Regions from separate parts of the Paenibacillus sp. R14(2021) genome, predicted to be linked through region 2. Evidence: predicted binding sites of a transcription regulator. Region 2 holds the regulator's gene; each other region holds the start of a gene.

Region 1 (5,471 bases), 2.2 Mb from region 2:
GAGCTTGGCGAGACCATCAGCCGAGAGTTTGAAGGACGCAATCCGCTCGTCATCTGCGTACTAAAAGGCGCGTTTATTTTTATGGCGGATTTGGTGAAGACCATTACGATTCCGCTTGAGATTGATTTCATGGCGGTGTCCAGCTACGGACAATCGACCAAAACAAGCGGTGTCGTCAAAATCATCAAGGACCTCGACGCTTCGGTGCAGGGACGCGATGTGCTCATTGTTGAAGATATTATCGACAGCGGGCTTACGCTCAGCTATCTCATTGATGTGTTGGAGCGCCGCAATGCCAAATCCATCACGGTTGTCACGCTCTTCGATAAGCCGGCAGGCCGCAAGGTGGAGCTGGAAGCGGATTATAAAGGCTTTGTATTGCCTGACGCATTTGTTGTCGGGTATGGGCTGGATTATGCGGAGCAATACCGCAATTTGCCGATTATCGGCATTTTGAAGCCTGAGGTTTACGAGAAATAAACAAGCATGCACTTCACCTTGCAGGAGAGCTCCATAAGGAGTTCCAGGTGCAAGGTCACCTATTTTTTGCGTCTTGAGAGGAGGTAGGGGATGAATCGGATCATCCGCAATACTGGCTTTTATTTGATTATTTTTTTGGTGACCGTCGGGATCTTCCAGTTTATTAGCAGTCAGAATGATTCCAGTTCAAAAATCGACTACAGTCAATTCAGGCAGGAGCTGCAAAGCAACAATATTAAGAAGCTCGAGCTTCAGTTCGACGGGTATTCGTATCTGATTTCCGGTGAGTACAAGAAGAAGCCGGATAATGTGGAATCCGCTCAATTCTATACGCATTCCAGCGTAGAGGAATTCGTCGTTAAAGAAATTAACGACGCGCAGGCTTCCAATCATTTCGATATGACGGTTAAGCCGATGGAAGGCCAAAGCATTTGGCTGACGTTCCTAACCTCCATCATTCCGTTCGTTATTATCTTCGTTCTGTTCTTCTTCCTGATTAATCAGGCGCAGGGCGGCGGCGGCAAAGTGATGAACTTTGGCAAGAGCCGTGCGCGTCTCTATAACGAAGAGAAGAAGCGCGTCACATTCGAGGATGTGGCGGGTGCCGATGAAGAGAAGCAGGAGCTTGTCGAAGTTGTTGAGTTCTTGAAAGATCCGCGTAAATTCGCAGCCGTCGGAGCGCGTATTCCGAAGGGTGTTCTGCTGAACGGCCCTCCGGGTACCGGTAAAACGCTTCTAGCTCGCGCAGTTGCAGGAGAAGCAGGCGTTCCGTTCTTCAGCATCTCCGGTTCCGACTTCGTTGAGATGTTCGTCGGTGTCGGCGCATCCCGTGTTCGCGACTTGTTCGAGAACGCGAAGAAGAACGCACCTTGTATTATCTTTATCGATGAGATCGATGCTGTAGGCCGTCAGCGCGGCGCCGGACTCGGCGGCGGACATGACGAGCGCGAGCAGACGCTCAATCAGCTCCTCGTAGAAATGGACGGCTTCGGCGCAAACGAAGGTATTATCATCGTGGCAGCGACGAACCGCCCGGATATTCTTGACCCGGCGCTTCTCCGTCCTGGCCGTTTCGACCGTCAAATTACAGTTGACCGTCCAGACGTAAAAGGCCGCGAAGCGGTGCTGAAAGTACATTCACGCAACAAGCCGCTGGCAAGAGACGTGAAGCTCGATGTCATCGCGAAGCGTACGACTGGCTTTACCGGCGCGGATCTTGAGAACCTGCTGAACGAAGCAGCCCTTCTCGCAGCCCGCCGTAATAAGAAAGACATCGCGATGGTGGAAGTGGATGATGCAATCGATCGTGTTATTGTCGGTACGGAGAAACGCAGCCGCGTTGTCAGCGACCGCGAGAAACGCATCGTTGCTTACCATGAAGCAGGCCATACGATCGTCGGCTACTTCCTGGAGCATGCCGATCAAGTGCATAAAGTTACGATAATCCCGCGGGGAAAAGCAGGCGGCTATGTCATCATGCTTCCGAAGGATGGCGACCGCATGCTGGCAACCAAGCAGGAGCTTCTCGATAAAATCACGGGTCTGCTTGGCGGACGCGTAGCCGAAGAAATCTTCATCGGCGAAATCGGTACGGGTGCTTACAGTGACTTCAAGCAAGCGACGAGCATCGTACGCGCCATGATTATGGAGTACGGTATGAGCGATAAGCTTGGACCGATGCAGTTCGGCAGCTCGCAAGGTCAAGTATTCTTGGGCCGTGATATCGGACATGAACAGAACTATTCCGATGCTATTGCATACGAGATTGACCAAGAGATGCAGTCCATCATCCAAGCGTGCTATGCACGTGCGAAACAGCTGCTTAACGATAAGAGCAAAGAAGTGCATCTGATTGCACAAACCTTGCTTAAAGAAGAAACGCTGGAGCTTGAACAAATCAAACGTTTGATCGAGAGCGGTTCGATCGGCGAAAACGGAGAAGGCGGTTCTTCCGCAGGCCCGGTATCCGATGAGCCGAAAGGCGAACCAATCGTAGATACGATCGGCGGCGTGAAGGTGCGCATTCAAGGCAAAGAAGCTGGAGATCTGACGCCTCCGGCTGATGGCAACGATAACGGATCGCAGCAATCTTAAGCGTGAGAGTACAAGTGAAACTGTCCGCCTGCAGGCAACTGCAGCGGGCAGTTTTTTTTCATTAGACATCAGTGTGCACCTAATGCAGTGATTATCGCGGTAAAGAAGCCAGAACAGGCAGAGAATCAAGCTTACGGGCTTAGTAACATCTCTGCTGGCGCATACCCTGCCGAGAACGGCCAAAACGGCCGCTTTTGTGAGTTGACAGCATACCGTGCCTTGTGTAAATTAAATGTTAATCACTTGTGATGAAGACTGCGAATCAAAGGTTTGACTGCCACGGGTATGCTAGTGGGACAGCTGCCAGGCATTGGACTCGAAATTCTAGATAATAATGGTGACAGAACAGATCAACGGGCGAATGCGCCAATTTATTTTGGCAGAGTTTGTGCTTCTGTTCACAAAGTCAGTGAAAAAGAGGGGAATATTACCATGGAAGCACTAGCTCTCGAGCGGAAAGCGGAGCAGAACCGCGAACTGCGGGAACGTTTGATGCAGCTGAAGAAAGAACGTAACGCTATCATCCTTGCGCACTATTATCAGCGGGACGAAATTCAAGAAGTAGCGGATTTCCGGGGCGATTCCTTCCTGCTTGCTCAGAAGGCTGCCGAAACCGACGCGGATGTTATCGTTTTCTGCGGCGTTCATTTTATGGGCGAGAGCGCTAAAATTCTGGCTCCGAACAAGACCGTCATCATTCCGGATGAGCGTGCCGGCTGCCCAATGGCGGATATGGTCAACGTAGATGGCTTGCGCAAGCTGAAAGCGCAGCATCCCAACGCGAAAGTCGTGACTTACATTAACTCCTCTGCCGACATCAAAGCGGAAACCGATATTGTATGTACCTCCGCAAATGCGGTGCGCGTCGTCAATTCCGTCGATTCAGACGAAATCATCTGGGTGCCGGATAAGAACCTGGGGCACTACGTGCAGCAGAAAACCGACAAGAAGATGATTATCTGGGAAGGCTACTGCAACACGCATGATATGCTGACGGTTAAAGACGTGGAAGAAATGAGAGCGAAGCATCCGAACGCGCAGTTCGTTGTGCATCCGGAATGCCGCCCGGAAGTGGTAGCGCTCGGCGATTTTGTAGGCAGTACAACGGCCATCATTAAATATTGTAAAGAATCAGACTGTCAAGAATTCATCGTCGGCACCGAGGACGGAACAGGCTACCAGCTTCGACTAGACAGCCCAAATAAGACGTTTCATTTTGCAACGAAATACTTGGTTTGCCCGAACATGAAAGTCAACAACCTGAAGAAGCTTGTGAAAGCGCTGGAAACGATGCAGCCGCAAATTTACGTGCCTGAAGATGTTGCAAGCAAAGCCCGTCTATCCTTGGAACGCATGCTGCAAGTGAAGTAGTGTGTGACTCTCTTTCCGCAGAAAGGAAAGCATCCGTTATGATTCCACGTTATCTTGTTGATGTTGATTTGGAAAGTTTGCCCGTTGTTAATACAGACGTCATCGTAATCGGGGCCGGCATCGCCGGTCTTTTTACCGCAATCAAAGCCAGTGAAACCAATGACGTGCTCATGATCACGAAGAAGTCGCTCCTCGACAGCAACACGCGCTACGCTCAAGGGGGCATCGCCGCCGTCATTTCAGAGGATGACTCCCCGGCTTATCACCGGCAAGATACGCTAATCGCCGGCGCCGGCCTTTGCTTCAACGAAGCAGTCGACGTGCTTGTTCATGAGGGCACGAAGGGCGTGCAGGATCTGGTGAACATGGGCACGCAGTTTGACCAAGAGAACGGCGAATTTGCCCTTACCAAGGAAGGTGCACACAGCCAGCGGCGTATTTTACATGCAAACGGAGATGCAACAGGATTCGAGATCGTTCGTGCACTATCGGAGAAAGCGGTGGAAAACCCCCGCATCGAGGTGTGGGACGATCATTTTGTCATTGATTTGATTACGGCAAGCGACGGCGAGTGCATCGGCGCGCTTGTGCAGAAGCCTGACGGCCAGCGGTTAGTTGTTCGCGGCAGAGCCACAGTTTTATGCTCCGGCGGCGCCGGCCAGCTGTATCGGTATACGACGAATCCGGAAGTGGCGACAGGCGACGGCGTAGCGATGGCTTACCGAGCAGGAGCATACATACAAGACGTGGAGTTCTTTCAATTCCATCCGACTTCTCTCTGCTATCCGGGTGCTCCGCGCTTTCTGATATCCGAAGCGGTTCGAGGCGAAGGCGCTGTACTGCGGAACATTCGCGGCGAGCGGTTCATGGACAAGTATCATGAGCAGCTGGAGCTTGCGCCTCGCGACGTGGTGGCCCGCGCGATTGTCAGCGAGATGGAAGCGACCAAATCGACGTTTGTTTATATCGATGTTACGCATGAATCTGAAGAGATGGTGCGGCATCGTTTCCCGAATATTTATGAGTTTTGCTTGAAATACGGCCTTGATTTAACGACGGATTGGATTCCGGTCGCACCTGCCGCGCATTATATGATGGGTGGGGTCAAAACCGACTTGAACGGAGAGACGAATCTCGCTCGCCTCTTCGCGTGCGGCGAATGCTCGTCGACAGGCGTTCATGGCGCCAACCGGCTGGCAAGCAATTCGCTCTCGGAGGCTATTGTATTCGGACGCCGCATCGTGGAGCGCATCAACTCCCTGCCTCCGCTTGAGCGCAATATTCCGATTCACATGGACTCGCTGCAGCGGAGCGAGGCGCCGATTCAGGCGGTTGTCGAGAAGCGGCTGAAGCTGCAGAAAATCATGGTGCGCTATGTCGGGCTGCGGCGTGATGCCAATGGACTCGGCAAAGGGCTAGAAGAGCTCTGGCGCTTGAAATCGATTTTTCAATCGGTCATTACGAAACGCGAGGAATATGAATTTGCAAACTTGCTGACTTGTGCGTCGTTGACCGCGCAAGCTGCG
Region 2 (5,471 bases):
GCGTTTCCCACCGATGACGTCGATCTCGTCGATGAAGATCACGGCGCTGTTCTTACCCTGCTTCTCCGCCTTTTGCCGGGCTTCCTTGAACAAGTCTCGAATTCGGCTTGCACCGACGCCGACATACATCTCAACGAATTCGGAGCCGGACGCCCCGAGATAGACCGAATCCGTATAACCGGCAGCCGCCTTCGCGAGCAGCGTCTTGCCCGTTCCCGGAGGCCCGGTAAGCAGAATGCCCTTCAACGGGCGAATGCCGAATTTCGATATTTGCTCCACATGAACGAGAAAATCGAGCGCTTCTCGAAGCTCCTGCTTCGCATGGTCTTGACCGCCGATTTCCTCGAAGGTCATCTGCCTTGGCACAGAAGTCTTGCTTTTGCGATCTCCGCCTACTGTCGCCAGATGCCCGCGCGACTTCGCCATAAACAATAGGCCGCCTGCAATGCAAGCGAACAGAATAAACGGCATCATGTTAATGCCGATTGCGAACTGCAGAAATAAAATGAAGACCGGCACAAATCCGATCACGATCTCTTTCCCATATTTACGCATTTGGCCACACCCCCATCGGATTCGGCGTGCGCGGCAGGACGATATGCTTCACTGAATCGCTGTCCTTCAGCGTGATATACACATTCGTTTCATCCATCTCTGAATTGGCTGCGATACCTGGAAAACGGTTCTGTACCTGCTTCATAGCCGCAGGAATACCGGCATACTCCCGAAGATCCATCGCCTGCGCAACGTCGAAGAGGGTGGATGCCCATACGTCCTCCAGCTTCTTGGAGGTATTCGTATCTTCAATATTCAATGTCAGCTCGCGGCTGCCAATAATGGATTCGCCCTGCGAAGCAATCGTATCGTAAACGTCCCGGACGTTAGCGTCTCGTTCCAGCTTGAGGTCAATGGTTACGTCGCTTCGGCCGATGACCGGCTGCGCGTCAACGACGCCCGGCGCTCCAGCTGCAATTCGTTCCAGCGGCTTAATATCTGCTGCATTTCGGTATATGAACCATCCGCCTACAAGCAATCCGGCCGATATGATGGCTGTCAACAAAGTCGGCATTAGACGTATTTTCATGGCAAAAAGCCCCCTTCATCCACAGAGTTATGCTGCACTTTCGTCTATCATCAAGCGCTATACGAAAGTATATCATAGTCTGCAGAGGCAGAGAGCGTGTAATTAAAGGGAGTCATGCCTAAAACTGCTGAGGCTGTAAACCCGTTTCATTATTGGGAAGGAAGCTTGTACATCACGATCAACGACCCGTCGCGAAACCGGTAAAAATCATAGAAGTGATTCAGCTGGCTGGATTGATTCCGGGCATAGAACACTTCCCAGACCGGCTCTCCGCCGAATAAGCCGAGCCGAATATGTGCGATTTGGGCATCCGGCTTCTCGCGCAGAAACTGCTCCTGCAGTCGTGTTTTCGTGAGACCATCCGTTGCCCGAAGCGTGATCGTGGAATCCTTCTTCAGCCAGACAAAGGTGTCCAGGTCGTTGCTATCCTTCCCTTTCACGACCCATACCGGCTCATCCCACACGTACGAATAGGAGCTTGTTACGCTTGAGAGCCCACCGCGCTCCATCGCATTGGATTCGGCGGTCTTCTCTTCGGACCAGACAGGAAGCTGCACGTAGCGGTAATACGCGTTGATCGATGCGAGTACAAGCAGTACGAACAGCACGATGAGCGTCACCCAACGTCTTGCCGTCATCAGCGGCGCGCGTTTCAATCGATTGGCGCGCATTAGCTGGATAACAGCCTTTCAAAGCAGCGCTGTGCTTCCGAGCGAATCTGCGCCTCATCCAAAAATACGCAGTCGCCGTTCTTCACGACCTGCTCGCCGTCCACCCATACATGAACGACATCCCGCCCTGATCCGGCATACACCAGATGGGAGATCATCTCGGTCCGCGGATAGAAATGCGGCTGCTCCACATTGAGCGCGATGAAATCAGCCTTCATGCCTTCCTTCAGCATGCCGATCCGTTCCTCCTGCCAGATCGCACCCGCACCGTAAACCGTGCCAAGCTTCAACGCTTCCCAAGCCGGAACGGCTGTCGGATCACCCGAAACGCCTTTATGTATAAGCGCTGCCAACCGGATTTCGTCGAATAAATCCAAATTGTTGTTGCTCGCTGCGCTGTCGGTGCCGAGCGAGACGGTTACGCCCGCCTTCAGCATGTCCGGAACGCGGGCAACGCCGCTCGCAAGCTTCAAATTGCTGGCCGGGTTATGCGACACGCTGACTCCGCGTTCAGCAAGAAGAGCGATTTCGCCGTCGGTCAAATGAACGGCATGGGCGACAAGCGCCGGACGAGAGAAGAAACCGAGCTTATCCAGATGCTCGACGGGACGGCAGCCGTAATCGTTGACGTTCTGCTGCACCTCTGCCGCGGACTCGGACATATGCGTATGAAGCGGAACATTAAGCTCCCGAGCTGCTTCTACGATGCGCTCGATGTAATCCGGCGGACATGTATAAGGCGCATGCGGAGAAAGCATCGTCCGGATGCGGCCGTTCGCCCGGCCGTTCCAATCTTGGACAAACCGTTTCGCTTCATTCAATTTAGCGGTTTGAACCTCTGGCGGGCATAAACCAATGACGCCGCGGGTCAAGAGACCGCGAATGCCGGATTGTTCCACGACCTCCGCGACAATATGCATACGGTCATACATGTCGACGAACGTGGTCGTTCCGGATTTCAGCATCTCCGCAACGGCAAGCGCCGTACCCCAGCGGGCATCCTCGTCCGTATATTTACCTTCCATCGGCCACATTTTCTGTTCCAGCCACACCTGAAGCGCTTCATCGTCGGAATATCCCCGAAGCAACGACATCGCAGCGTGCCCGTGCGTATTGATCAAGCCGGGCATGAAGACAAACCCTTCGCCGTTCAGCCTATCGGCGCCTTCGGGCTTCGGATCCGGCTCCTGCTCGCTTAGGTATAGAATCGTATCCCCTTCAATGACCATATGGCCCTTTACGATCGGACGATTGTCATCCATCGTCACGAAAGTGCCGTTCTCAATCCACAACCGTTTCATTGTCGTCGACTCCTTCTTCGTCCAAATAATAGGCCAGGCTCATCAGCTCGGTTGTGAAGTTTGCATAATGGATTCGCACTTGCTCTTGCACGCGAAGAATCGTCGGAGCGAAATTGAGAATGCCGTCAACGCCTGCTTCGACAAACTGATCCGCAACATGCTGTGCCTCGAGCGCCGGCACGGTAATAATGCCGATGCGGATGTGCCGATCCAATATGGTTTCCTTCAGCTTGTCCATCGGGAGGACGGTCAGTCCGTTGATGGCCGAACCCACCATCGTCGGGCTGACGTCGAATACTGCCGTAATCTTCATATTGTCTTTCAAATACATATTATAATTGCATAAAGCGCGTCCTAAATTCCCGGCGCCGACGAGCGCAACATTAAGCGGCTGATCGAGTTTTAAAATCTGTCTGATTTTCTCAATAAGGTACGTGACGTCGTAGCCGATGCCCTTGCGCCCGAAATCGCCAAAGTAAGCCAAATCCTTACGAATTTGGGCTGGATTCAAATCCAACTTGTTCCCAAGCTCCTGTGATGAAACCGTCTGTACATCCCGCATGCTCAAATCGTTCAGAACTTGAAGATAAACGGGGAGTCTGCGAACGACCGCTTCGGATATTTTCATCGGTTTCATGTTTCCACCCTTTCTTCACTTGGTGACAGCCATTCATGCATGCGCGGGACAATCTGATCCAAATGCATGGTTTCAATCTTCGGTCCCGGCAGCGAATAGAGAAAATATTTGCCGTAGTACGTATCGATAATGCGAGTATCATAAATGAGAACAATACCGCGGTCTTTCCCTGTCCGAACCAACCGCCCAAAGCCCTGCTTGAACCGAATCACGGCCTGCGGTATCGACAGCTTCATGAACGGATTCTGCTTCTGCTCCTGCAGCAGCTCCGATTTGGCCTCGACAAGCGGATGGTTTGGCGGCTGGAAGGGGAGCCGAACGATGGCAAGGCAAGTGAGCGCATCGCCGGGGATGTCCACACCTTCCCAGAAGCTGCTCGTTCCAAGCAGCACGGATGCTTGCGTCTGCTGGAAGCGCCTTGTCAGCTTGCTCCTGTTGCTGCTGTCGATGCCTTGACCTAACACTTGAATGTCCTTCTGAACCAATAGTTCCTTGAGCGGATCATACACCTGCTTTAGCATCTTGTAGGATGTAAACAGCACCAGCATTCTTCCCTTGGTCTCGATAGCCGCTTCCGATAAGGATTGAACCAGCATCTCGTTGAACAACGGATCTCCGGCGGCACCCTTAAGCACCGGGAAATTGCGCGGTATAATGACTAGTGCCTGATCCCTGTAATTAAATGGCGATGGCAGCTGCACCGTCTTTAAGCGGCCCGCTTCCTCCTCCCCCATCAAGCCTAGCTGCTCGCAAGCATATTGGAAGGACTTCTGTACCGACAATGTCGCCGATGTCATAATGACGCTTTTCTTCGTTTCGAAGAAATACGTCCTGAGCTGACTGCTTACGTCTGCGGGTACGGCATAGAGCTGAACAGATTTGGCTCTTGAGTTGCTATTTGCTTCGAGCCAGTAGACGGTGTCCGATTTATCGGCTTTCATAAACTGGCGTAAATCATCGCGGGCACGGGACAAGTCTTTGAGCGTTCCGCTTAAATCCGTTACCAATGCTGCGATCCCGGGATCGTCGAGTTCTTCTTTGATCGCAGCGAATACTTTATCAAGCGGCCGAATGATTTGGCTCAGGTAGCCGTTAATGGCTTCCTCAACGATCTGAGCTTCCGACCACTGGTCAGGCAATTTCCCGCCGCGGAGACGCAGCACGAATTGCCCGATTTCCCCGCCGCTCCCACTGTCCAAAGCGCCGGACTTAGCTTGATTGCTCGCGCTCATGAAGCCATACAGCATATCGAACAAGCGGTCCCATTCATCTCGAAGCTCGCCGAATACGGGAATAACCTCGTCGATTTCTTCCCGCCACTTCTGCGTCTGCTCCACGTTTTCGTTCGCCAGCCGGCTCTTCAGCACGATCAATTGTCCATTTCTGGCATCCTTGCACAATCTGAAAATCGGCTGCTGTACGGAATAGTAGGAAACCTGCGTACCCAGATGCTTGCCTGCCACCTCTTCCAAATGATGCGCTTCATCCAGAATGAGATGCTCGTAACCGGGAAGAAGGCGATGATCTGCGCGAATGTCTGTAAACAGCATGGAGTGATTCGTTATGACAACGTCCGCGATGTTGGCTTCCTGCTTCGCGCGATGGTAGAAACAACGCTTAAACCAAGGACAGCTGCGGTTCAGGCAGGAATCCGCGTCACTAGCTACCGTGCTCCAGAAATCAACGCCGCGGTTGCCGAAATTAAGCTCCTCCTGGTCGCCGTGCATCGACTCGCTGAGCCAGACGACCATTTGCGAAGCGGTAATGCGGTCTTCGAC
Region 3 (5,471 bases), 2.2 Mb from region 2:
AATTATCGTGAATGGTCAAATACGGATACAGGATGTACGGCAAGTGGCCAGCACCGTAGCCGAAGAATGCAAACCCGAACTGCAGCATGACGAAGATGAACGATAGACCGAGCCGTTTGCGCGTCCATACGTGATAGACCGCGATCAAGAAGCAGGCGAAGGACAAGACGAACATCCACGCATGCTGCGTCATCCGCTCGAAGTGCTCCGCATTGTGTCCGCGAATCGCGAAGAAGACGAGCAGGCTGCATAGGATCGTTGGTCCGCTCCAAGCGAGCGCGTATTTGCGCACGACCTCAAAGGCGCCGCGGTCATTCGCCCGGTCGGCGTAGTAGCTTAGGAACATCGCCGAAATGTAGAGCACGCTCACGAGAGCAAGCAGGACAACCGTCCAGGAATAGGTGGACGCAATCAGCTTGCTGAACAGGAAGGTCACCTTCCCGCTGTCGCTGACCTGAATATAACCGCCTTCCGAGATCGTCATGACAGTGGACAGGGAAGCGGGAATGAGCAGACCGCTGGCGCCGTACAGAAGCATGTAGAATCGGTTGTTCTTGTTCGTGCCGTAGGTGTTAAACGCATAGTACGAGCCCCTTAACGCAAGCAGGACAATCGCGATGCTCCCCGGAATGAGCAGCGCAGTACCGTAATAGTAGGCCGTATCGGGGAAGAACCCGACGAACCCGACGAAAAAGAAGACAAGGAAGACGTTCGTGACCTCCCACACCGGCGACAGATACCGCTCGATGATGTTGTTGATGAGATGCCGCTTGCCGGTTATCGTGCTGTAATAGCTGAAGAAGCCGGCGCCGAAATCAATGGATGCCACAATCAAGTAGCCGAACAGGAAGATCCAAAGTACCGTAATCCCAAGCACTTCATAGCTCATAGCTCGCCGCCTCCTTGAATGCCTTTGGCCGCGATTTCTTCTTCTGCTGGGTTACTGCGGAACATCCGAATCAAGACGGTCACCGCCGAGACGGCCAGCACGAGGTAAAGCAGGGCGAACACGATCAGCATCGTATCGACATGGTCCGAAGCCGTCGCGCCTTCCGTGGTGCGCATAATGCCGCGAAGCAGCCAAGGCTGACGGCCAACCTCCGAGAAAATCCAGCCATGCTCGATGGTTAGCATAGCAAGCGGAGCGGCAGCAATAATACCGCGAAGCATCCACTTGTTCCGGTAAACCGCATCGCGCTTGCGCCATAACAGCACAAGGAAGGCAGCGCCTATGGCGACCATGATGGAGACGAAGGCCATTTTCGTATCAAAGAGATAATGAATAAAGAGCGGCGGATGCTCGTCTTCCGGGATGTCGTTCAGGCCGGTAACTTCCGCATTCGGCAGTCCATGGGCGAGGAAGCTAAGCGCGAAAGGAATCTTGAGTCCGTATTTGATACGGTTGTCCTCCGTAAGCACGCCGCCGAGCACGAGCGGTGCCTGCTTCGTCGTCTCGAAATGCCATTCCATCGCGGCCAGCTTCTCCGGCTGGTATTTGGCTAAATATTTGCCTGACAGATCGCCGATGGCGGCGCTCGCGAGCAGGAAGACGCACGCGGATACCATCGTCAGCTTGAGTGCTTTCTTGTAATAGACATGGTCGCGGCCCTTTAGCAGCGACCAGGCGGAGATCGCGGCCAAGATGAAGGCACAGGTTAAGTACGCCGTCACGAGCACATGCGAGACTTTCGTCGGCATGGCCGGGCTCAGCATGGCACCGAACGGCGAGATGTCGACGATGTGGCCGTTCTTCACCGTCACGCCGGCAGGCGCGTTCATAAAGGCGTTGACGATGGTGATGAAGCATGCTGACGCTGACGAGCCAAGAACGACGGGGATGAGCAGCCATAGGTGCGTCTGTCTGTTCTTGAACCGGTCCCAAGTATACAGATAAATGCCGAGGAAGATCGCTTCGAAGAAGAACGCGAACGTCTCCAAGAAGAGCGGCAGCGCAATGGATTGGCCGGCTACCCGCATAAAGCTTGGCCACAGCAGGCTGAGCTGCAGTCCGATGGCCGTTCCCGTCACGACGCCGACGGCGACCGTAATGACGAAGCCGCGCGCCCAGCGGCGCGCCATGAGCAGATAATGCTCGTCGCCGCGTTTGATCCCGATCCACTCCGCAAGAGCGATCATTAGGGGCACGCCAACGCCGATGGTGGCGAAAATAATATGGAAAGCAAGTGTGAGACCCGTAAGCATCCGGCTGTACATAACCGGATCATATCCGCTGAGCAGCATCATTATCACTCCCAAAGCTTGGTATCGTATTTAATGAATGGATGAGACGTAACCTTATTCAAAAAGATATCTGGACAGGGACAGCAGCATGATTACCGCTACGACGATACAGAGAATGATAAGGCGCTTCTCCTGACTAGCGACACGGCTCCTGTCCCTTCCGGCTTGTTTATTGCGGTTCAAGTCGATAACCTTCTTCCTGTGTGAAATGGCAGTTCTAATCCAATTAAACGTTTATGCCCCTAGTATAATCGAATATTGTGATTTATTTCACAATATTTGTGACGAGTCTTTGAATAATTGTGATTTATTTCACAAGTGGTGATTGTTGATTGATGACGGAAAGCTATGAAATTGTGGCAGATGAAACAAGTCGCAAAGTGCTGCTGAAATTGTCCAGTGGTGTACATCGGTATACCCTAAATTATTTAATTGTGCGGATGTGCCTCGAAAGACTTAATTATTACTTTTTGGTTACTATATAACCAAAAAGTGCGTACTTCTCAATTTGTCACTTACACTCCATAATAAGTCTTGTGGGGATTATATAAAAAGTATGTTGCTTACAATAATATAGTAATATTACTTCCTCCACAAATCGAATAGCGTGCTTGGAAAGGCAGTAACAAATGGCCTTCCCGGCCTTAATAAGGAGAGGACAGAAATCATGGGAAAATATAAAGGTAAAGTAGTATCGTCACCGGAGGAACAAGCGGTATTGGACTTGCGACGGCACAGCGATTTGTAACAGTGGGCGCGCATGTCTTCGTTACCGGCCGCAGACAAAGTGAGCTGGAAATCTAACTTTACTGTTGGGCACAGGGCCCAAAGGCAAAGCGCCTTGAAGCTCTTTATTGCAAGATTATTATTATTATGCAAAAAGCCGATCTTAAAGTATCTTCCTGAATCAAAGCGGTGTTTGCATTAAGCTATATTTGTTCACGGAGCTTCACAAATATAATTAGTTAAAATTGAACCTTAAGGAGAATATAAAATGACTAAAACAGATCAGACAGTAATTATAGCTCGCTTTCAATTGAAACCTAATTCGGACAAGCAGGCTTTTTTTGATAATCTGAAACCGTTGTTTGATACAATGTCAAAAGAGTCGACATTTGTAAATGGAATTGTACATGAAAATGTCGATAATCCTGATGAAGTTGTATTTTATGAAATCTGGAACTGCTCTAAGGAGACTTGGCTGGCAGAAGAAGAATCCAAAGCTTACCGTCAAGGTCCTTACACGAGAGCAGCAGAATTTTTGGTGGGAAGAGAGCTTAGTTTCTACACATCGATGGGTGAATGGGGAACTACGATTACTGCAGGTAAGCATTTTTCTTGATTGTTTAAATTGTTTTTTGAAATAAATGGGCAGCTTAGAAAATGTCACTGGTACGCGGGAGGCGGCATCGTTCATCCTTGAAGCCGTTCTTATGTAAAGATTGACCGGAGGCAAACCCGCTTCCGGTCTTTATTTTTCCCAATATTATTCTTCCGACCAGTCCAGCTGTTCTGTGAAAAAAAGTATTAGCGCTGCGTTCGTTAGGTATGTGTTCATGCGCTCTTTGCATCTGGCACTCTTCCAGAACTTAGACGCTTCCATGGGGAGAGCGCCGCGTATTCCTTCGTAGTCAGCGTCCATATGTCGCCCGTGCCTCTACGGGATAAATTTCCGCTCGTCGCATGATGAATGGAGTGCTCATTTTTCCATTGCTCAAATGGAAAGAAGGTAAGGATTCCCGTAATCGTCTCAATAATTGCATTCGTTTTTTTCTGGCGAAAAATGACTGATGACAACAATCATGCAATATTATGAAGATTCGGATCATGAATCCGGCTGCTGGAATTGTAAGCGCCAGTGTGATCCATATTGAGATCGAAAGACTTACATAAGCGAGACCCCGCAGCAGGATGAAAGGAACATGCTATTGATCACTGCCAGACGCTCTTCCTTAAATCCGATTTATTTTGAGGAGCCATTTTCTTCTTCCAGCGGGTGTATGCTTGAAGTGATTTCATCGTAACCCCCTTTTCTTGGGAACCGCTCGCAGCAATGAATTTCCCGAACTTACCAAGAGGTTCCTGACCTTTCGATCCGAAAAGGCAATATAAAGGAGGCAGCCAAGCAAAAGGCATCCACCCCAAACGGTGAAGAAAAATGAAGAAAAAACGCAGAAGGTCATCATTAACCATGACCTCTTCTTTATTGTTCTTATAGGGCGGTTGTTTAGAATCTTTTCTCCAATTATGATATCCCATTCCCTTCCTTACTTGTGCAATTTTTTATTTTGCTCTGACCGTCCACTTTGCTCTGCAAACTCTGTTTATTCGAATAAAAATTAATAATGTCATCTATGGTCGTGAATGTGACACTAACGTTCGAATCATGTGTATTTATTTTAATAATCTAACCGCTTTTCTGATGTGGTCACATCTTTATTTTCTATGAGCTAAGCTTAATTTAGAGCTCTCTTCAGAGTTATGCCTGCCGTGAATACGGGAACTTTACCCGCTGGAACTTCCACCTCTTCACCTGTTTTACGGCTTATTCCCATGCGTGCTTCACGATTACGGACATCAAATTTTCCGAAGCCTACTAGTTGAACTTTATCGCCTTGCTTTAAAGCTTCAAAAATGGAGTCTAAAACATGCGTTACAGCTTTTTCAGCATTCTTTTTTGAAAACCCACTAGATTTCGCCACATGTTCGATCAATTGTTCTTTGTTCATTTCCGATACCTCGCTTTATATGTTTTTAATAGACGAAAAAGACATTTCTTCGTGTTATAGATGTAATATCAGGTATAAAGAAAAAACTGCCCTATATTAGGGCAGTTTTAAAGATTTAAAAAACTTTAGAAACGTTTTCAGCCTGCGGTCCACGATTCCCTTGCGCCACATTGAACTGGACGCGTTGACCTTCATCTAACGATTTGTAACCATCGCCCTCAATTGCGCTGAAATGAACGAATACGTCGTTTCCGCCTTCGACTTCAATAAAACCGAAGCCTTTTTCAGCATTAAACCATTTAACTGTACCTGTTTGCATAGGATTCCTCCAAGAATGAATTTTTTAACACGACCATTTCAATGAGCGCTAATATGCGATCGTTAGACATTTTCAGAAAGCAAAATTGATGTCCGCTAATGTTTCGGTTAACATAATCATATCATGTCCGCTAATGTTAGTCAAGATTTGGAGGATTTGCTAATGAGAGAGAGAACCGGGAT
Region 4 (5,471 bases), 1.9 Mb from region 2:
CTCGATGACCTGCAGCAGCATTTCGGCTGCGCGGGAGCCCATATCCTGCTCGAACTGCTTAATGGACGTGAAGATGCTGAATTCATCGACGATCGACGTCGGATCATCGAAGCTGACGATGGACAAGTCACCCGGCACGTCTAGTCCGGCCTGTCGTGCCATCTGATAGATTTGCACGCCGAGGCGGCCGTTCAGCGTAATGTACGCCGTGGCCATTCGGTTGCGGATATACCTGTAGAGCGGATGACTCTCCGCGTCCTTCAGGCTGTCCACCCTGAAATCCGTAATAATATGAGCCGGATTGATCAAGGCGCCTTTGTTTTTGAGGGCGTTCATGTAGCCCTCGATCCGTTCCTGCACCGTGACGGTTTGCAGCGGCGAGTCGGAGCAGATCGCGATTTCCCGGTGCCCAAGCTCCCAGAGATGATCCACCGCCAAGGCCGCGCCCATTCTGCCGTCAGCGGCAATGAAGTTGGTCTCCACGCCGGGCAGGTAACGGTCAATCAGCACGAAAGGAAAGCCGGCGAATTTCATCGTGAGGATCTTCTCGTTGTACTGTTCTTCGTCGACGGGGAAGATCAGCATGCCTTCGACGCCGATCTCCTTCAGGGTTTTGATTGCTTCCTTCTCCAGCTGGAGAAGCCCGCCGGAGAGCAGGATGACACTGCGGTAGCCTCTTGCCTCCAGCGTCAATCGGATGCCTTCGACCAGGCGGATGGCAAAGTAATCATAGATCGTAGGCATAATTAGGCCGATCAGGCCCGACCGTCGAACCGGCTCGCTAAACAAGGCGGCCGAGGCTTCGTTGCCGGTCGGCATTGGCTGCGGATCGGGACCAATCTCCTGTGTTCGTTCGCTGACGAAGCTGCCGCGGCCCGGCACGCGTGTGATGATTTTCTCATTGGCAAGGCCGGTCAGCGCGTTGACGACGGTAATCTTACTCACGTTAAACTGCTCCATGAGCTCCTTCTCCGTTGGAATGCGTTCGCCTTCCTTGAGTTCTTCAGCGTCGATTAATTCTCGGATGTAATCCTGGATCTTCTGATAGAGCGGAATCCGGTCTGCTGTGTTCATCATAATCACCAATTTTCGGTCTCGTATTTGTATATATATATTATATTCGTTAATCGCTGCTATGCAATCGAATATTCACTGGCCCGATCGCCCTATAAATAGGTCGAAATGACGTCAATCGTCCTATCGAAGGAATCAAATGTAGGGAGAATCATAGGAAGTTTTGTCGAAAGGCTTGTTATAATTATATAAAATATATTTAATATACATTGAAACTGTTTTGAATTGTAAACTTATGGTAAAGGAGGAGGGGGGCAAGGCGGGAATAGCTTTGCAATGATAGTGTTAAGCGGTTAATGAAATGATGAATGTGGGTTAACATCACAATACCATGAGAAGATGAGGTGTTCAATCGTGATTCGAAAGCTTGCAGCTGTAAGTCTTGCAATCGCATGTACGCTGTCTTTCAGTATCGGCGCATCGGCAGAAGCCCCTGCGCAGCAGGAGGCCAAGCCGGGCGGAAGCACGATATCATGGCCGGCGGATCAAGTACTGCCGAGCTTCGCCAAAGTAAAGCAGCTTGAGGTTGCTGATATTATTGACGCGCCGGGCGACATCAAGATCCTGCTGGCGACGCTGCAGGGTATCGTGAACCGCACGGAGCCCCGCATGTATTTGCTCGAAAGCAAGGAAGAAGGCAAGTTCACGTGGCTGAACGATCTCGACGTGCCCTATAAGGTGCGCGACAACTACTGGGATATCGTCAAAACGTTCAAGAGCGCAGTGAAAGGCGTTATCGTGTACGATCCGAAGGTGCCCGACTCCATAAACGTGGCCACGACGATTGCGGGCATTAAGGATGCGGTCGTCGCAAGCCCCGAGCTGGCGCAGAAGCTTGCCGGCGCGCCTTACGGACTGCAGGTGCTGGATGATCTGCGCGGCAAGTTCAAAGACCGCTTGGATGCATACACCTGGCAGTTCGACAACCTGTGGAGTCAAACAACCCACCGGATGCTGATCGGCCTGAGCCCGGATACGTCCGTCCGTCTTCCCGACAACAACTTCGCTTCGTTCAAAACAATCGCGCAGGATACGACGCAAGAGCGCGATGCCAAGAACCGCAAGGTATATGATCTCGATCTGACGCCATATCTCGGCAAAGACGCGGTTTACCTGCAATTTGCCGATGCCTTCACGCAGGACGGCTGGGGCACCGCAGTCCATGAAGTAACGATCAAGGCCGACGGCCAGGAGATCGCCCACTTCATTCCCGGCACGCCTGAAGAGGAGCCATTCCTCTATGACAGACAGAGCTCGCAGGTATCCACGGGAAGCGGCGGCCACCGTTTTGCCGATAACGGCCGTTATTTCATTTATAAATTCGCAGCGCCTGCCGGCACGAAGCAGCTGACCGCTTCCGTCGACATGTGGAACCAGTACAAGGTTGCGGCGAGCAGCGAACAGCCGGTATCCTCCGAGCAGAAGGAGCCGTACGGTTACCTGCGCGATTACGCGGTCGCGAACAAAGCCATGGTATTCTGGCTCGACGCGAACGTGCCCGAGCAGCTGCAGCTGTTCGAACGCATTCTGTCGGACGTGAAGCCGGGTACGCCTTACCTGGGCTGGTTCAGTAACGATGTCCAAGGCGAGTTCAATTCCGTTGAAATCACCTCGAAGCACAGCGTTTCCGTGCTCGCAGCTGACTGGTTCAGCAACCTGTCCGTCTTCTCCGGTACGAAGATGAACGCTAATTTGCCGGCTCCGGCGATAGCACCGAAGCTCGAGAACAAAATTTATGTCACGTACACGTTCAGCGAAGGCGACAACTTCCAATATAACGAGCACCGCCTCCGCGTGCTGTGGGATGACCCGAACCGCGGAAAGGTAGCGGTCAACTGGACGTCGAGCCCGCTGCTCTATGACGGCGCTCCGGTGATGCTGGATCATTATCTGAGCACGGCGACAGCGAACGATCAACTGATCGCAGGCCCGTCCGGCGCCGGCTATTTCTACGCCAACGCTTGGCCGGACAGCACCTTCGTGCCTTATTTGAAGCAAACGAATGCCTACATTAAGAAAACCGGCATGACGATTCCTTATATCCTTAACCGCGTCGCCGGTCAAAACGTGCCGCTCAGCGATACGAAAATCGATGCATACGCAAATGAATACCATGCGCCGGGCGTGTTCCTCAGCTGGGAAGACCGCTATGGCGTCGAAATCAAGAACGGGCTGCCGATTTCCACGATCCAAGGGATCAGCACGGTGCAGGACGGACAGCGAATCCTTGCGGACGCCAAAGCCAAGTGGGACGGCAAGTCGCCGCTCTTCGTATCCCTTGGGTTGCTCGCATGGAGCATGACGCCGACGGATGTTCTGGCGCTGAACAGCTCCCTCGGTGCGGAATTCCAAGCGGTACGGGCGGATCAGTACTTCTCGCTCGTACGCGAAGCGAACGGACTGCCGGCAAAACCGTAACCTTTCGGCTGCTGCTTCAATTGGAAACAAAAGAACAGCTTCCGCGGACGATTATGACCCGGAAGCTGTTTTTCTTGAGCCTCAACCGGGTAAAATAAGGCTGCCATCCAAGAAGAAGCCGGCAGGGATATCACGAGATCACCGAAGGTATAGGTGAAAGAAATAATTTATTGACCCTATAAAATATATTTTATAAACGAAAGCATTTAAAGTGATATCATAGAAACAAGATTAATGTTGCTTTCTGCTTCAAAGCGCTATGTGATTTATTTCACAAGACTTCGATTAGCCAAGATGCAGCGGAGTGAACTACACCTGAAGGAGGAAATAGAATGACTGAAACATTGGTAACGAACGTGGACCAACAAGAGCAGGCAGCTGCAGTTGCTGCGAAATCGGATGTACTGGATCAACTCCTGAAGCCCGAAGTGCAGGAAGCGCTGACGGCGCTGGTGGATCAGCTTCCGAAGTTAGCCGAAATGATGAATCTGCTGACCAAAACGTATGACCTGGCGCAGAAGGTGGCTTCGGACCGCGTGCTGATCCAAGACACGCTGGGTGCGGTCAAGGAAGTCGTCAAACCGCTTGAAGAGAAAGTGAAAGGGTACGCATCCGCGGCGATCGAAGCGAACGACCGCGCGGAGAAGAGCGAATCCGTCATCGGCTTGTTCGGCATGCTCAAATTAATGAAAGATCCGGAGCTTCAAAAGATGCTTCGTTTCGGCCAAGCTTACCTGGATATTCTAGGCGAAAGAAAAAAGGGCTAACTTAGCAAGCGCAATTCCACTATTCAAGCACGGAGGATGATATTCCATGAGAAAAGAAATACTTATTCTAGGTGCCGGATACGGAGGCTTGCTCAGCGCTCTGTCCGCACGTGAGCATCTGTCGACAGAAGAAGCGGGCATTACGCTCATTAACCGCGTAGGTTCGCACCAAATCATTACAGAGCTTCACCGCCTCGCCGCAGGCAACGTTCACGAGAAAGCCGTCGCGCTTCCGCTCGAGAAATTGCTGAAAGGCAAAGGCGTTAACATCGTCGTCGGCGACGTGCAAGCGATCGACGTCGAAGGCAAGAAGGTCTCGCTGAACGACGGTTCGTCGTACCGTTACGACAACCTGGTTCTGGCACTGGGCAGCGAAACGAACTATTTCGGCATTCCCGGCCTGAAAGAGAACAGCTTGACGCTCAAATCCGTTGTGGATGCGAACCGCGTGTTCAACCACGTGAAAGACCGCATCAAAGCATACACTGCGAGCAAGAACAAAGCGGATGCAACATTCGTTATCGGCGGCGGCGGACTGACGGGCGTAGAGCTTGTGGGCGAGCTTGCTGACGAGCTTCCGGGCATTTGCCGTCAATACGGCGTGGATTTCGCGGACGTATCGATCTCCTTGGTCGAAGCAATGCCGACGATCCTGCCGATCTTCTCGCCTGATCTGATCGAGCGCGCGGTAGCGAGCCTTGAGAAGCGCGGCGTTGAATTCCTGACAGGCCTTGCAATCACGGAAGTGAACGGCAATGTTGTAACGCTGAAGGACGGCAGAACGATCGAAACGAGCACACTCGTTTGGACGGGCGGCGTTCAAGGCAGCACGCTTGTCGGCAACTGCGGCGTAGAAGTAAACCGCGGCCGTGCAACTGTCAACGAATTCCTGCAATCCGTATCGCACCCAGACGTATTCCTGGCTGGCGACTGCGCGGTCGTGTTCGGTCCTGAAGGCCGTCCATACCCGCCGACTGCACAACTGGCTTGGCAAATGGGCGAGCTGGTCGGCGCGAACATCGCTGCATCGTACAAGAACGTGAAGATGGATACATTCAATCCGATCTTCTCCGGTACACTTGCAAGCCTTGGCCGCAAAGACGGTATCGGCGCGATCGGCGAAACCGGCATCGAGCTTAAGGGTGTTCCTGCTTCGCTCATGAAGAAAGCAAGTAACGCGCGTTACTTGACGCACATCAATGGCTTGTTCTC

What was found. Region 2 encodes Rex, which represses fermentation and respiration genes when NADH is low (regulators of the CRP and FNR family bind a similar motif). Its sites were predicted from a motif close to TTGTGAAATATTTCACAA; they were not measured.
Region 1: nadA (quinolinate synthase NadA) is a predicted target of Rex. The motif match lies at 2,961-2,978, and genes of this name have one in related genera.
Region 3: KXU80_RS11690 (cytochrome ubiquinol oxidase subunit I) is a predicted target of Rex. The motif match lies at 2,500-2,517, and genes of this name have one in related genera.
Region 4: KXU80_RS20615 (DUF1641 domain-containing protein) is a predicted target of Rex. The motif match lies at 3,752-3,769, and genes of this name have one in related genera.

What each region holds. Positions count from the first base shown of each region.
Region 1 is NZ_CP080269.1:4,072,675-4,078,145, forward strand. It holds gene hpt (hypoxanthine phosphoribosyltransferase) at 1-480, shown strand, start outside; gene ftsH (ATP-dependent zinc metalloprotease FtsH) at 571-2,574, shown strand; gene nadA (quinolinate synthase NadA) at 3,007-3,945, shown strand; gene nadB (L-aspartate oxidase) at 3,984-5,471, shown strand, end outside.
Region 2 is NZ_CP080269.1:305,359-310,829, reverse strand. It holds gene KXU80_RS01635 (AAA family ATPase) at 1-555, opposite strand, end outside; gene KXU80_RS01630 (hypothetical protein) at 548-1,084, opposite strand; gene KXU80_RS01625 (cell wall elongation regulator TseB-like domain-containing protein) at 1,234-1,755, opposite strand; gene KXU80_RS01620 (amidohydrolase) at 1,755-3,056, opposite strand; gene KXU80_RS01615 (redox-sensing transcriptional repressor Rex) at 3,037-3,693, opposite strand; gene dinG (ATP-dependent DNA helicase DinG) at 3,690-5,471, opposite strand, start outside.
Region 3 is NZ_CP080269.1:2,465,893-2,471,363, reverse strand. It holds gene KXU80_RS11695 (cytochrome d ubiquinol oxidase subunit II) at 1-889, opposite strand, end outside; gene KXU80_RS11690 (cytochrome ubiquinol oxidase subunit I) at 886-2,244, opposite strand; partial or broken gene KXU80_RS11685 (SDR family NAD(P)-dependent oxidoreductase) at 2,909-3,039, shown strand; gene KXU80_RS11680 (putative quinol monooxygenase) at 3,236-3,583, shown strand; gene KXU80_RS11675 (hypothetical protein) at 4,174-4,500, opposite strand; gene KXU80_RS11670 (HU family DNA-binding protein) at 4,698-4,970, opposite strand; gene KXU80_RS11665 (cold-shock protein) at 5,086-5,289, opposite strand.
Region 4 is NZ_CP080269.1:4,415,454-4,420,924, forward strand. It holds gene KXU80_RS20605 (GntR family transcriptional regulator) at 1-1,074, opposite strand, end outside; gene KXU80_RS20610 (GxGYxYP domain-containing protein) at 1,429-3,492, shown strand; gene KXU80_RS20615 (DUF1641 domain-containing protein) at 3,825-4,259, shown strand; gene KXU80_RS20620 (NAD(P)/FAD-dependent oxidoreductase) at 4,306-5,471, shown strand, end outside.